Regions from separate parts of the Microbacterium sp. NPDC087591 genome, predicted to be linked through region 3. Evidence: riboswitches for the same ligand, from Rfam matches in the RefSeq annotation. Region 3 holds a riboswitch; each other region holds the start of a gene.

Region 1 (4,272 bases), on a different contig from region 3:
TCGTCGCCGAGTCGTTGTCGACCTTCACCGCAGCCACTCAGGACGTGTCGCTCACGGTTCCCGCGGATGTGGCCGCCGGCGATGTCCGCGCCGCTCTGGCCGAGGGCGCCGGCGCCCTGCTCGAGTCCGTGCGGCTCGTCGACGACTACCGCGGCGAGGGTGTTCCCGCCGGCTCGAAGAGCCTGACGTTCGCCCTGCGCTTCCGCGCCGACGATCGCACGCTGACGTCGGCGGAGGCGTCCGAAGCGAAGCTCGCCGGTGTCGCGGTCGCAGCCGAGCGCTTCGGCGCGGCGATCCGGGACTGAGCAGCACCAGGGGCAGGCGGCGGAATCGCACCGACGGCGCAGGCCGACCGGGGTAGCGTGACGGGATGAGCATCCTTCCGCAGAGCACCCCGGCGGCCGTGCCCGAGAGCGTACGCCCCTTGGGCGAGGGGCCGTTCCTCGCGCCCGGTGCACAGATCGACTGGCACTACCGCAAGCCGGGCTGGCAGCAGGGGGAGCCGTCGACGATCACTCCGATGCGGGTGGTGCGCGACGACGAACGTGGTCTGGTCGCGTGGCTGGCTGCAGGAACCCTGCAGGAGGGCCAGGGCGCGGCGGACGGTCAGCGGGTGCGCAGTGTGCCGCTCGACCGGCGCTGGCTCGAACCGCGCAGGCGCGTCGTCGAGGAGTGGTGGGGCAACGGCATCCTGCGGATCGCCCCGGCAGGTGCCGCGTGGTCCGTGTGGCTGTTCTGGAGCGACATGACCGGTCCGGAATGGGAGTTCGCGGGCTGGTACGTGAATCTCGAGAACGCGCATCTGCGCACCGATCACGACACGTACACATCCGATCACATCCTCGATGTGGAGATCGATGCAGACGGGGGAATCCACCTGAAGGACGAGGACGAGGTCGTCGCCGCGATCGAACAGGGGCGTCTCAGCGCGGAGCAGGCCGCGCAGATCGAGCGCCACGCGGATGCGGCCATCGCGTCGTTCCGTGCGGGGGATTGGCCGTTCGACGCCGAATGGCGCGACTGGCGGCCGGATCCGACCTGGACCGTCCCGCGGCTCGCCGGCATCGACGAGCTTCCCACCGCTGAGTGACGATCCCTCTGCTCTGAGCGGAAGAACTTCCCCGCGGCCACGGATGCTGGTGTCATGGGTGCATGACGGACGTGCTGATCCTGGGGGGAACCGGCTGGCTCTCCGGGCGGATCGCCCGCCGCTGGGCGGATGACGGGGCCGCGGTGACCTGCCTGGCCCGTGGCGAACGGCCGGAGCCGCCGGGAGTGACCCTCGTGCGCGGTGACCGTGACCGCTCCGATGCGTACGACCGGCTCGCGCGCGACTGGGATCACGTGGTCGACGTCTCCTCGCGGGCCGATCACGTCGCTGCCGCTGTGGCCGCGCTCGGAGCACGTGCGCGCCGATGGACGTACGTCTCGTCGGTGTCTGTCTACGCGGATGAAGCGACCCCGGGCGCCGACGAATCCGCTCCCGTGCATCAGGCAGCCGTGCCCGGCGACGCCTACGACTACGCCGCAGAGAAGGTCGCCGCCGAGGAGCACGTGCGCACCCTCGGCGACCGGGCGCTGATCGTGCGCCCTGGGCTGATCGTCGGCGACGGCGACCCCAGCGACCGCTTCGGCTACTGGGCGGCGGCGTTCGCGCGGGCCGGGAGCGATCGGGTGCTCCTGCCACCGCTCGAGGGCCGCGCGACGCAGGTGATCGACGTCGACGATCTCGCCGCCTACGTGGTCACGGCATCGTCGGCCGGAGTCAGGGGTGCGGTGAACGCGGTCGGCGACCGGCATCCGCTGCGGGAGGTGCTCCTGCGCATCCGGAATGCGGCCGGCCACCGTGGTGAGACTGTCGTCGGCGACGATGACTGGCTCGCAGACCACGGCGTCGCGTACTGGGCGGGGGAGAGGTCCCTGCCGCTGTGGCTGCCTGCCGACATGACCGGGTTCATGACGCGATCGAACGCGGCGTTCCACCGGACGGGGGGAGTGCTGCGGTCGATCGACGACACGATCGCCCGTGTCGTGGCCGATGAGATCGCGCGCGGCGTCGACCGCGAGCGGCGCGCAGGCCTCGCGCGGGAAGACGAACGTGCATTGCTGGCCGGACTCACCCGAGCAGAACCGCCCCTTCGCTAGACTGCGATCAGTGACACGGGGTGCCGCGACCGCGGCTGAGAACAGACCCGTCGAACCTGATCTAGTTCGTACTAGCGAAGGGATGTCGCATTGAGCGATCGTCTGCGTCCATCGTCCGATTCCGTCGTCGTATCCGAGGCGGTGGTGCTGCTCCAGAGGGTGCGAGCCGCTCCGCCCCTGACGCACTGCATCACCAACGCGGTCGTCACGGGCTTCACCGCGAACGTGCTCCTCGCCGTCGGTGCTGCTCCGGCGATGGTCGACATCGTGGGGGAGAGCGGCATGTTCGCCGGTGTCGCCTCCGGCGTGCTCATCAACCTCGGCACTCCTACGCCCGAGCAGCGGACCGCGAGCCGGGAGGCCGCAGCGGGAGCGTCGGCCGCCGGCACTCCCTGGGTGCTCGATCCGGTCGCGATCGGCGCGCTGCCGGTGCGTACCGCCCTGGCGCAGGAGCTCGTGGCGCTGCGTCCCACCGCTGTGCGCGGCAATGCGTCGGAGATTCTCGCGCTCGCCGGACTCAGCGGCGGCGGTCGCGGGGTGGACGCGACCGACAGCACGGATGATGCGGCCGACGCGGCTGCCACACTGGCCCACCGGTACGGCAGCGTGGTCGCCGTCTCCGGACCGGTCGACCTGATCACCGACGGGGAGCGCGTGATCCGCATCGCGAACGGCGATCCGCAGCTCACGCTCGTCACCGGTGGGGGCTGTGCGCTCGGCGCCGTGATGGCGGCCTTCCTCGGGGCCGCCCGCGCGACCGGGATCTCCGCGCTCGGCGCCGTCGCGGCCGCCACGCTCGTGTACACGATCGCCGCAGAGCGCGCTGCCGCGGCGTCGGTGGGACCCGGCAGCTTCGCGGTCGCTCTGCTCGATGCCCTCGCCGGCGTGCAGCCGGATGACCTCGTGACCGCCGCGCGCGTCGAGGAGAGCAGCCGGTGAGCGCCGACCTCTCGCTCTACCTGGTCACCGATGCGGCGCTGTGCGGCGAACGCGGTGTGGTCGAGACCGTCCGGGAGGCGGTCGACGGCGGCGTGCGCATCGTTCAGCTCCGCGAGAAGCACGCGTCGGACGGTGACGTCGTGGAGCAGCTGCTCGCACTCTCGGCAGTGATCGACGGTCGCGCGCTGCTCGTGGTGAACGACCGCCTCGACGCCGCGGTCGCGGCGCGGGCTCAGGGATCCAGAGTCGACGGCGTGCATCTCGGGCAGGGCGATGCCTCGGTGCTGCGGGCGCGCCAGGAGCTCGGCCCCGACGCGCTGATCGGCCTCACCGCGAATGCACCGGAGCACCTCGACGCGGTCCGCGCGCTCCCGGCCGGCACAGTCGACTATCTCGGCGTCGGTGTCATCCGTCCGACGCTCACCAAGCCCGACCACCCGCCGGCCCTCGGCATCCAGGGGTTCCGGGAGTTCGTGGAGGCCAGCCCCCTGCCCTGCGTCGCGATCGGCGGCGTCGGGATCGATGACATCGAGCCGCTGCGTGCGGCGGGGGCTGTCGGGATCGCGGTGGTGTCGGCGCTCTGCGCCGCAGAGGCTCCGGCTGCGGCGGCGGCGGAGTTCCGTCGACGCTGGCAGTCGGCCTCGGTGCCCCGGGTGCTCACGATCGCCGGCAGCGATCCCTCCGGCGGTGCCGGCATCCAGGCCGATCTCAAGTCCATCGCCGCGAACGGCGGATACGGCATGGCAGCGATCGCGGCTCTGACGGTGCAGAACACTCAGGGAGTGCGTGCCATCCACGTCCCGCCATCGGACTTCCTGCGGCAGCAGCTCGACACGCTGTCGGACGACATCGTCATCGACGCCGTCAAGATCGGGATGCTCGCGGATGCCGAGGTCGTGCGCACCGTGATCGCGTGGCTGGACGCGGTCCGTCCCCCGATCGTCGTGGTGGACCCGGTCATGGTCGCCACCAGCGGCGACCGGCTTCTGGACACCGCGGCGGAATCGGCGCTGCGGGAGCTGCTCGTGCGCGCCCACGTGGCGACGCCGAACCTCGCCGAGCTCGCGGTGCTCGTGGGGCGGGAGATCCACGACTGGGCGGATGCGCTGGCCGCCGCAGACGCGCTCTCGACGCAGATCGGAGCAGCGGTGCTCGTCAAGGGCGGGCACCCCGATGCCGAGGAGGCGC
Region 2 (4,272 bases), on a different contig from region 3:
GGCGCCGCGAGTCGTTCGGAACCGGCGTCGCGTAGGTGTAGTCGAAAAGCGTCGAGACGTCGGGATGCGGGCGCACCTGCTCGCGGAAGGCGCGCTGACCGCCGAGGAGTTCGATGCAGTGGATCAGGATGTGCCCGCCCGCGGAGGGGCCTCCTTGTCACGCGGGGGTCGCCTGTCGCAAAATGATACTTGTGAGGTTTCATTCCATAATGGATTGTGAGACGCAGCGCGAGGAGGAAGCAGATGGCAGGCACAGGGAGCGCGGGAATCGCGCGCAAGCGGGGGCGTCCCACCGAGACGGAACGCACTCAGCGACGCGACGACATCCTGGATGCTGCCGTGCGGCTGTTCGTCGACGAAGGTTTCGAGCCGGTGACCCTCGATCGCATCGCTGCCGACGCACACGTGACCAAACGGACGATCTACACCTATCTCGGCGACCGCACGGACGTCTTCCTGGCCGCTGTCGAACGCCTGAGCGAGCAGACGCTGCACGAGGCATGGCCAGCCGATGGCCTGGAGCAGCTCGCACCCAAGATCGTGCACGCGCTGCACTCCGACGATGCGATCGGCCTGCACAGACTGGTCATCGCCGAATCCCGCCGCTTCCCCGAACTCGCCGAACGCTTCTACGACAGGGGCCCTCGTCGGTACATCGCGGCGATCGACGCCCGGCTGCCTCGGGACGACAGCGACGCGGATCACGGGCGCGCAGAGGCGCTGTTCGCCCTGCTGCTCGGCGAGTGGCACCGGCAACGACTGCTCGGACTGCGACCGGCACCCGACCGCGCCGCTTCCGCGGCTCACGCCCGTGCGGCGCTGGATCGAGCGCGGATCACACCATGCGGAGAGGAAGAAGGGAAATGACCTCCAAGACGGTGGGCTTCATCGGCCTCGGCATCATGGGAGTCCCCATGGCGAGCAACCTCGTCCGGGCCGGGTTCGATGTGGTCGTATGGGCGCGTTCAGCTGACCCCATGAACGAACTGGTTGCGACCGGCGCGCGGGCGGCAGCCGATGTCGCGGGCGTGTTCGACGCCACGGAGACCGTGATCCTCATGCTGCGCGACGAGGCGGGAGTCGACGCTGTGCTGGCACGTGGCACGGACGAATTCTCCACGCTGGTGGCACATCACACGGTGATTCAGATGGGGACCTTCACGACAGCGTTCTCTCGCACGCTCGCGTCAGAGGTGACCGCTGCCGGAGGCCGGTACGTCGAAGCGCCCGTATCCGGGTCTCGTGGCCCGGCAATCGAGGCGAAACTGGTGGGAATGCTCGCTGGAGAGGCGGGCGCGGTCGCCGAGGCGGAGCCCGTGGTCGCAGCGATGTGCTCGCAGGTCTTCAGGTGCGGGGAGATCCCCGCCGCCCTGTCGATGAAGCTGGCGGTGAACACCTTCCTCATCACGATGGTCACGGGGTTGGCGGAGACATTCCACTTCGCCTCCCGCAGCGGCGCGGACCTCGACGTGCTGCGGGAGGTGCTGGCCGCCGGCCCGATGGCATCGGTGGTCTCCCGTGGCAAGGCACAGAAGCTCACCGACGACGACCTGTCGGCTCAGGCGGCGATCGCCGACGTGCTCAAGAACGCGCGGTTGTCCGAAGACGCTGCGCAGGTGGCCGGATCGGCGCATCCGCTGATCACCGCAAGCCGGGAACTGTACGAGGAAGCCGCGGCCGCCGGAATGGGGGCACTCGACATGATCGGGGTGACCGCAGCATTCGCTGCCCGAGCCGAGCCGGAGGGCGCATCAGCAAACGACCCCACGGAAGCCTCGCGATGACGATCATCATCCGCGCCGGCGTGTCGCATGATCACGCTCGGCTCGTCGCAGTCTGGAGATCCGCGGTCGAGGCGACGCATCACTTCCTGACACCCGAGGAGATCGACGGGTACGAGCGTCAGGTCGAGGCCTACCTCCCGCAGATGCCGGAGATCTGGGTGGCTGTCGAGGATGGCGAGGGGCAGCCGCACCCGATGCTGCACCTCGAGCGGGAGGGTGGGCAGCGTGAGAACACACACGTGACACGGGGTGCCCCGCAGGGCTGAGATCACACCCGTCGAACCTGATCTAGTTCGTACTAGCGAAGGGATGTCGCGCATGACGCGCACGCCAGAACACCCGATCGAGTCCACTGTCTCGTTGCTGCACGAGTTGCGCGACCACGCGCCACTCGTGCAGTGCGTGACCAACATTGCGGTGACGAACTTCACCGCCAACGTCCCGCTCGCCCTCGGCGCAGTCGCGGCGATGGTCGACGTTCCCGAGCTGCGTGCCGCGTGGGACGCAGCATGAACGGGCGACGACCGGTGCCGCGGGTGCTGAGCATCGCAGGGACGGACCCGACCGGCGGGGCGGGCATCCAGGCGGATCTGAAGAGCATCGCGGCCAACGGCGGTTACGGCATGGCGGTCGTGACCGCGCTGGTGGCGCAGAACACGCACGGGGTGCGGTCGGTGCACGTGCCCCCGGCGGCCTTCCTGGTCGAGCAGTTGGACGCTGTGTCCGACGATGTCGCGATCGACGCGGTGAAGATCGGGATGCTCGGCACCGCCGAGGTGATCGAGTCGGTCACCGGCTGGCTCGACCGGGTGCGGCCGCCTCTCGTGGTGCTCGACCCGGTGATGGTCGCCACCAGCGGCGACCGGCTGCTCGACGCGGACGCGGAACGGGCTCTGCGCCGGATGCTCTCCCACGCCGATCTGGTGACCCCGAACATCCCCGAGCTCGCGATCCTCGCCGACGCGCCGGTCGCCGTCACCTGGGATCAGGTGCTCGCGCAGGCGGGCCGGGTCGCCCTGGAATGCGGGGTGCGGGTGCTCGCCAAGGGCGGACACCTCTCGGGACCACAGCTGCCCGACGCGCTCGTCGAAGCAGTCGACGGAACGGTTGTGGTGACCGAGTTCTCCGGTACCCGTGTCGAGACGCGCAACACGCACGGAACGGGCTGCTCTCTGTCGTCGGCGCTCGCGACCCGCATCGCCGCGTCGGGGGATTGGGTGGAAGCGACGCGGGAGTCGAAGCGATGGCTCATCGAGAGCATCCGCCATGGCGCCGAGCTCGCCGTCGGAACCGGGCAGGGGCCGGTCAGCCACTTCGCGGGGCTCTGGGCCCGTGGCGGCGTCACCACCGCACCGACCCCGGCCGAGGTGGAGGCGGACTGGTGGGCCGGCATCGCCGGTATCCGCGCCGACATCGACGCGCTGTCGTTCGTGCGCGGGCTCGGCGAGGGCACCCTGGATCGCGGCGTCTTCCTGCACTACCTCGCCCAGGATGCCCTCTATCTACGCGACTACGCCCGGGTGCTCGCCGACGCGTCACGCCTCGCCCCCACCTCCGCGGAGCAGGCCTTCTGGGCCGGATGTGCAGAGACCTCGATCACCGGCGAACTGCATCTGCACGAGTGCTGGCTCACCGATGAGACCCTGCGGTCCACGGAGCCTGATCCCGTGACGACCGCGTACCTGAACCACCTCCTCGCGACCGCCGCGCGCGGCGACTACCGCGTGCTCGTCGCCGCGCTGCTGCCGTGCTTCTGGATCTACCAGGACCTCGGCGAACGCCTGCAGTGGCGCTCGCACCCGGAACATCCCTACAGGCCCTGGCTCGACACCTACGCCGACCCCGCATTCGCCGCATCCACGCGCACTGCCATCGACACCGTCACCCGACTCGCCGCAGCCTCCGATGACACGACACGGCACGCGATGTGGAACGCATTCCGGCTGTCCTCGAAGCATGAGCACAACTTCTTCGCCGCACCAGATGTCGATGAAGACACCGTACTGACCGGTCGAGCAGCCGATCGTGGTGCCGGAGACAGTGGCGGCCGCGCCGGAAGTGGAGTCCGCGGATGAACTCTCACGAAAACGCCCCGCTGCCTGTGCTCGACTTCTTGCGACGCCACCTTGCCGAAGAGCTCGGCCCTGAGGATCACACCCATCTGAGGTACCCGACGGCGGTATCTCGGCTGCTCGGACTCGAGCTTGTCGCCGTGGCCGAGCGCTCTGCGCGCGTGCGGCTTCTGGCTGACGTGGACAAGCACGGCAATCAGCAGGGAACTATCCACGGTGGCACTCTGTGCGAGCTGGCCGACGCGGCGATCGGCACTGCGCATTCGACCGTGGTCGGAGTCGATGAGTCGTTCACGAGCCTGGACCTGAACGCGAGGTTCCTGCGACCGGCGTGGTCGGGACCGCTCACCGCTGATGCTCACTGCACCCACGCGGGGCGGAGCATCAGTCAGTACGCCTGCGAGATCACGCGGGAA
Region 3 (4,272 bases):
GCCGATCCGGTCTCCGGCATCCCGCTCCGCGTCCAGCGTGAACTCGGGGGTTACCTGCGGCGCGGCGCCGTTCCAGAGGATGACGTCGGCGTCGGCATCCGCGATCACGTCGATCTTCTCGCCCCACACGGTGCGCACCTCGCCGACGACCGTGCCCTCGGTGACGGCAGGTTCCTGCGCCTGCAGGGCTGCCTCGGCCTCGGCGAACAGACTCCGCGTCGCGGCGAGGCGCTGCGCATCGTCGTCCTGCGTGAGCACCGCGGCGAAGAGGTGCACGGTGGTGTCGCCGACGGTGATGTCCTTGGCGGTCAGCAGGTTCCACCCGACCAGGGTGCCGGTCTTGATCCCGACCACGCCGGGATCGGCGAGCATCCCGTTCGTGTTCTCGACGGTGCCCGCTCCCGGCAGGTCCACCGACCTCGTGCCCACGATCTCGGCGAAGACCGGGTTCTTCATCGCGTACTCGCCCAGTGCGACGAGGGACTCGGGTGTGGAGACGTTGCGTTCGTCGAAACCGGACGGCGTGACCACCGTGATACCCGAAAGTCCGCGGTCGCGCAGCCACACCGTCGCCGCCTCGGCGAAGGCCTGATCGGACCCCCAGATCTCCGACGCGAGACGATCGATGTAGTTGTTGGCGGATCCCAGCAGCGTCCCCTGGAGGAGCTGATACTCGGTCAGCACTCCGCCGACGGGGACGTCGAGCGCGGACTGATCGGACCGTCGGTACGACCAGTACTCCAGGCTGTCGCCGTAGGTGAAGGAGAACTCGGGACCCTGCTCACCGGGGGCCAGCGGCAACCGGTCGAGCACCATGAGGCTGCTGACCACTTTGGTGATGCTGGCGATGCTCACCGCGTCGGGCGTCGAGGCCGAGGTCGTCATCCCGTCGATTCCCACGGCGGCGCTGCCCTGTGCCGGCCACGTCACAGCCGCGGCCGGGGCCGCCGTGGTGGTGAACTCCACCGACTCCACGGTCGGGGCGACCTCGTGCAACGGCCACAGCAGAGCGCCCCCGACGTACGTCGCGACCAGCCCGACCAGCACGCCGAGCGGCACCAGCACGCCGGGGCGGGCGATCGCCGGACGCAGTCTCGCTCCGCGCATCAGCGCGTCGCCGGGCTCGATGTCGGGGGCCTGGTCGAACGTCGGTGCCGGAGAGCTGCCGGCGACCGTCTCGGTATCGACCCACGTCAGTGCCGTGGCGTGCGCCTTCTCATCAGCCCACTGCGCGGCGGCGGGAGCGAGGACGTCGGTGGCATCTGCAGCGTCGTCGGAGACGGGAGCGTCGTCGGCGAGAGGCTCCGGTGCGACCACCGCTTCGTGCTCGTCCGCCGCCGATTCTGGCGCGGCCACCTCGGGCGCGCCCTCCTGCGGAGCATCGCCGATGGTGTCGGCGCCGGGGGCGTCTGCGGCGGTGGCCTCGGCAGGGTCAGAAGCGGTCACTTGCCTACGCTACCGAATTCATCGACCGATTCGCGGTCATGCGACGAGGAGCCACGGTGGCGCCGCGACTGGGTAAGATCGGAAACACAACCACGGGAGTCCGGCGAGCCGGGCTGAGAGGGAGCGAATCGCGCTTCGACCGTCGAACCTGATCTGGGTCATGCCAGCGCAGGGAGGAGTTCAGATGAGTACGTCCACGTCCACATCCGCACAGCAGGCATCCGCCGCGTCGAAGGATCTTCATCGCGCCCCGGTCTGGCGCTGGCGCGTCGTCGACATCGTCGTCGCCGCTGTCCTCGGTGTCGCGATCGGTCTGGTCTTCTGGGGCTGGAACACGATCGGCTACGCCTGGTTCGGCGCGGCGGATGCGCTGACCCCCGGCCTCGGCGGCATCGCCGTCGGCATCTGGCTGCTCGGCGGCGTGGTGGGCGGTCTCGTGATCCGCAAGCCCGGCGCCGCCCTGGTGGTCGAGCTCGTCGCCGCGATCGTGTCGATGCTGATCGGCAACGTGTGGGGCATCTCGACCGTCCTCTCCGGACTCGTGCAGGGACTGGGAGCGGAGATCATCTTCGCGCTGTTCTTCTACCGTCGCTTCGGCATCGCGGTGGCCGCTCTCGCGGGAGTCGGCGCTGCGGTCGCCGCCTGGGTGTTCGAGCTGTTCTACGGCAGCTCGCCGAACATCCTGAAGTCGATCGAGTTCAACACGATCTACCTGGTCAGCGTCGTGGTGTCGGGTGCGATCCTGGCCGGTGTCGTCGGCTGGCTGCTCGTGCGCGCCCTCGCGGTCACCGGCGCCCTCAGCCGCTTCGCCGCCGGGCGAGAGCACGTGCGCGAGGTCTGAGCGTGACATTCGCCGCCCCGGCCCGCGTGCAGGCTGCGGGCTGGGGGTGGCGGTACGCCGGGCGGAAGCGGCCGGCTGTCGCCGACGTGACCTTCACGATCGAGCCGGGCGAGAGGGTGCTGCTGCTCGGCGCTTCCGGTGCGGGCAAGTCGACACTGCTCGCGGGGCTCGCCGGGGTGCTCGGCGACGACGACGAAGGTGAGCGCACCGGCTCCCTCCGCGTGGATGGCGCCGCCCCCGAGTCCCGACGCGGACAGGTGGGTCTGGTGCTGCAGGACCCGGATGCCGGGATCGTGCTGTCCAAGGTCGGCGACGACGTGGCATTCGGCTGCGAGAACCTCGGAGTCCCCGCATCCGACATCCCCGGCCGAGTGGCCGAGGCGCTGGAGGCGGTCGGTCTCGACGTGCCGCTGCAGCGACCGACCAAGGCGCTGTCGGGAGGGCAGAAGCAGCGACTGGTGCTCGCCGGCGTGCTGGCGATGCGCCCCGGACTGCTGCTGCTCGACGAACCGACCGCGAACCTCGACCCCGAGGGTGTGCGCGAGGTGCGCTCGAGCGTGGAACGGGCCGTCACCGCGAGCGGAGCGACGCTGATCGTGGTGGAGCATCGCACTCCCGTGTGGGTCGACCTGATGACGCGGGTGATCGTGCTCGCCGCCGACGGCGGCCTGCTCGCGGATGGATCCCCCGAGCGGGTGTTCGCCGAGCACGGCGCCGCACTCGCCGACGCTGGGGTCTGGGTGCCCGACCGGGGCATCGACCTTCCCCTGCTCGAACAGGTGGCGGCATCCGATGTGCTCACGGCATCCGGTCTCGCGGTCGCCCGCGATCCGCACGTGGTCGTGCAGTCAGGACTCGACCTGCACGTGCCGCGTGCCAATGCGACGGTCATCACCGGCCCGAACGGTGCGGGCAAGTCCACGTTGGCCCTGACGCTGGCCGGTCTCATCCCCGAGCAGGCGGGGGAGGTGCGCGCCGCCCCCGAGCTCGCAGGGCGCCGCGGAGTGCGTCCGATCCGATGGACATCGCGCGAACTGCTCACCCGCATCGGCATGGTGTTCCAGGAGCCGGAGCATCAGTTCCTCGCCCAGACCCTGCGGGATGAGCTCGCGGTCGGTCCGCGCGCGCTCGGCTGGGACCAGGCGCGCACGGATGCCGTCGTCGACGGGCTGCTGGAGCGGTTGGGGCTCGCCCCGCTCGCCCTCGCCAACCCGTTCACGCTCTCGGGCGGACAGAAGCGGCGGCTGTCGGTGGCGACCGTGCTCGCGGGAGCGCCGGAGGTGATCGTGCTCGACGAGCCGACGTTCGGGCAGGACCGGCGCGGGTGGATCTCGCTCGTGGCGCTGCTGCAGGAGGAGATCGCGCGTGGTCGGTCGATCATCGCGGTCACGCACGACGACGCCGTGATCCGGCATCTGGGCGGGCATCGCATCGAGTTGGCGGCGGCCTCATGACCACCGCCGAGACCACGCGGACCGTCTGGCTCGACGGCGTGAACCCCGTGACCAAGCTGGTGCTCGCGGTGCTGCTGTCGGTGCCGCTGTTCGCATCGATCGACGTCACGAGTGCTCTGGCCGCGATCGCACTGCAGCTGCTCTGCCTCCCGCTGACCGGGCTGCGGTTGCGCACGGTGCTGAAACGGCTGTTGCCGATCGTGATCTTCGCGCCGATCGCCGGCGTCAGCATGCTGCTCTACGCCGAGCCGGCCGGGCACATCTACTTCACGTTCGGGTTCGCGACGATCAGCGACGATTCGATCACGCTGGCGATCGCGGTCAGCCTGCGCGTCATCGCGCTCGGGTTGCCCACGATCCTCTTGTTCGGTGGCACGGATCCCACCCAGCTCGCGGATGCCCTCGCTCAGGTCGCGAGGATGCCGAGCCGCTTCGTGCTCGGCATCCTCGCCGGCACGCGGATGCTGGGACTGTTCCTCGACGACTGGCGCACCATGAGCCTGGCTCGCCGGGCGCGCGGCGTGGGCGACC

What was found. A riboswitch is a leader RNA that binds a small molecule or an ion and turns the genes downstream of it on or off. The one in region 3 is predicted to bind thiamine pyrophosphate.
Region 1: it holds a riboswitch for thiamine pyrophosphate, as region 3 does, so the genes downstream of both, thiM (hydroxyethylthiazole kinase) here and ACIOVG_RS09645 (ECF transporter S component) in region 3, are expected to answer to the same signal.
Region 2: it holds a riboswitch for thiamine pyrophosphate, as region 3 does, so the genes downstream of both, ACIOVG_RS14320 (hydroxyethylthiazole kinase) here and ACIOVG_RS09645 (ECF transporter S component) in region 3, are expected to answer to the same signal.

What each region holds. Positions count from the first base shown of each region.
Region 1 covers NZ_JBIUWU010000003.1:15,192-19,463, reverse strand. The annotation lists gene pheT (phenylalanine--tRNA ligase subunit beta) at 1-305, shown strand, start outside; gene ACIOVG_RS14590 (DUF402 domain-containing protein) at 371-1,090, shown strand; gene ACIOVG_RS14585 (NAD-dependent epimerase/dehydratase family protein) at 1,153-2,145, shown strand; TPP riboswitch at 2,152-2,245, shown strand; gene thiM (hydroxyethylthiazole kinase) at 2,236-3,084, shown strand; gene ACIOVG_RS14575 (bifunctional hydroxymethylpyrimidine kinase/phosphomethylpyrimidine kinase) at 3,081-4,272, shown strand, end outside.
Region 2 covers NZ_JBIUWU010000002.1:768,995-773,266, reverse strand. The annotation lists gene ACIOVG_RS14335 (TetR/AcrR family transcriptional regulator) at 244-867, shown strand; gene ACIOVG_RS14330 (NAD(P)-dependent oxidoreductase) at 864-1,784, shown strand; gene ACIOVG_RS14325 (hypothetical protein) at 1,781-2,050, shown strand; TPP riboswitch at 2,020-2,111, shown strand; gene ACIOVG_RS14320 (hydroxyethylthiazole kinase) at 2,103-2,297, shown strand; gene ACIOVG_RS14315 (bifunctional hydroxymethylpyrimidine kinase/phosphomethylpyrimidine kinase) at 2,294-3,859, shown strand; gene ACIOVG_RS14310 (PaaI family thioesterase) at 3,856-4,272, shown strand, end outside.
Region 3 covers NZ_JBIUWU010000001.1:2,030,857-2,035,128, forward strand. The annotation lists gene ACIOVG_RS09640 (D-alanyl-D-alanine carboxypeptidase) at 1-1,446, opposite strand, end outside; TPP riboswitch at 1,529-1,640, shown strand; gene ACIOVG_RS09645 (ECF transporter S component) at 1,631-2,287, shown strand; gene ACIOVG_RS09650 (ABC transporter ATP-binding protein) at 2,290-3,741, shown strand; gene ACIOVG_RS09655 (energy-coupling factor transporter transmembrane component T family protein) at 3,738-4,272, shown strand, end outside.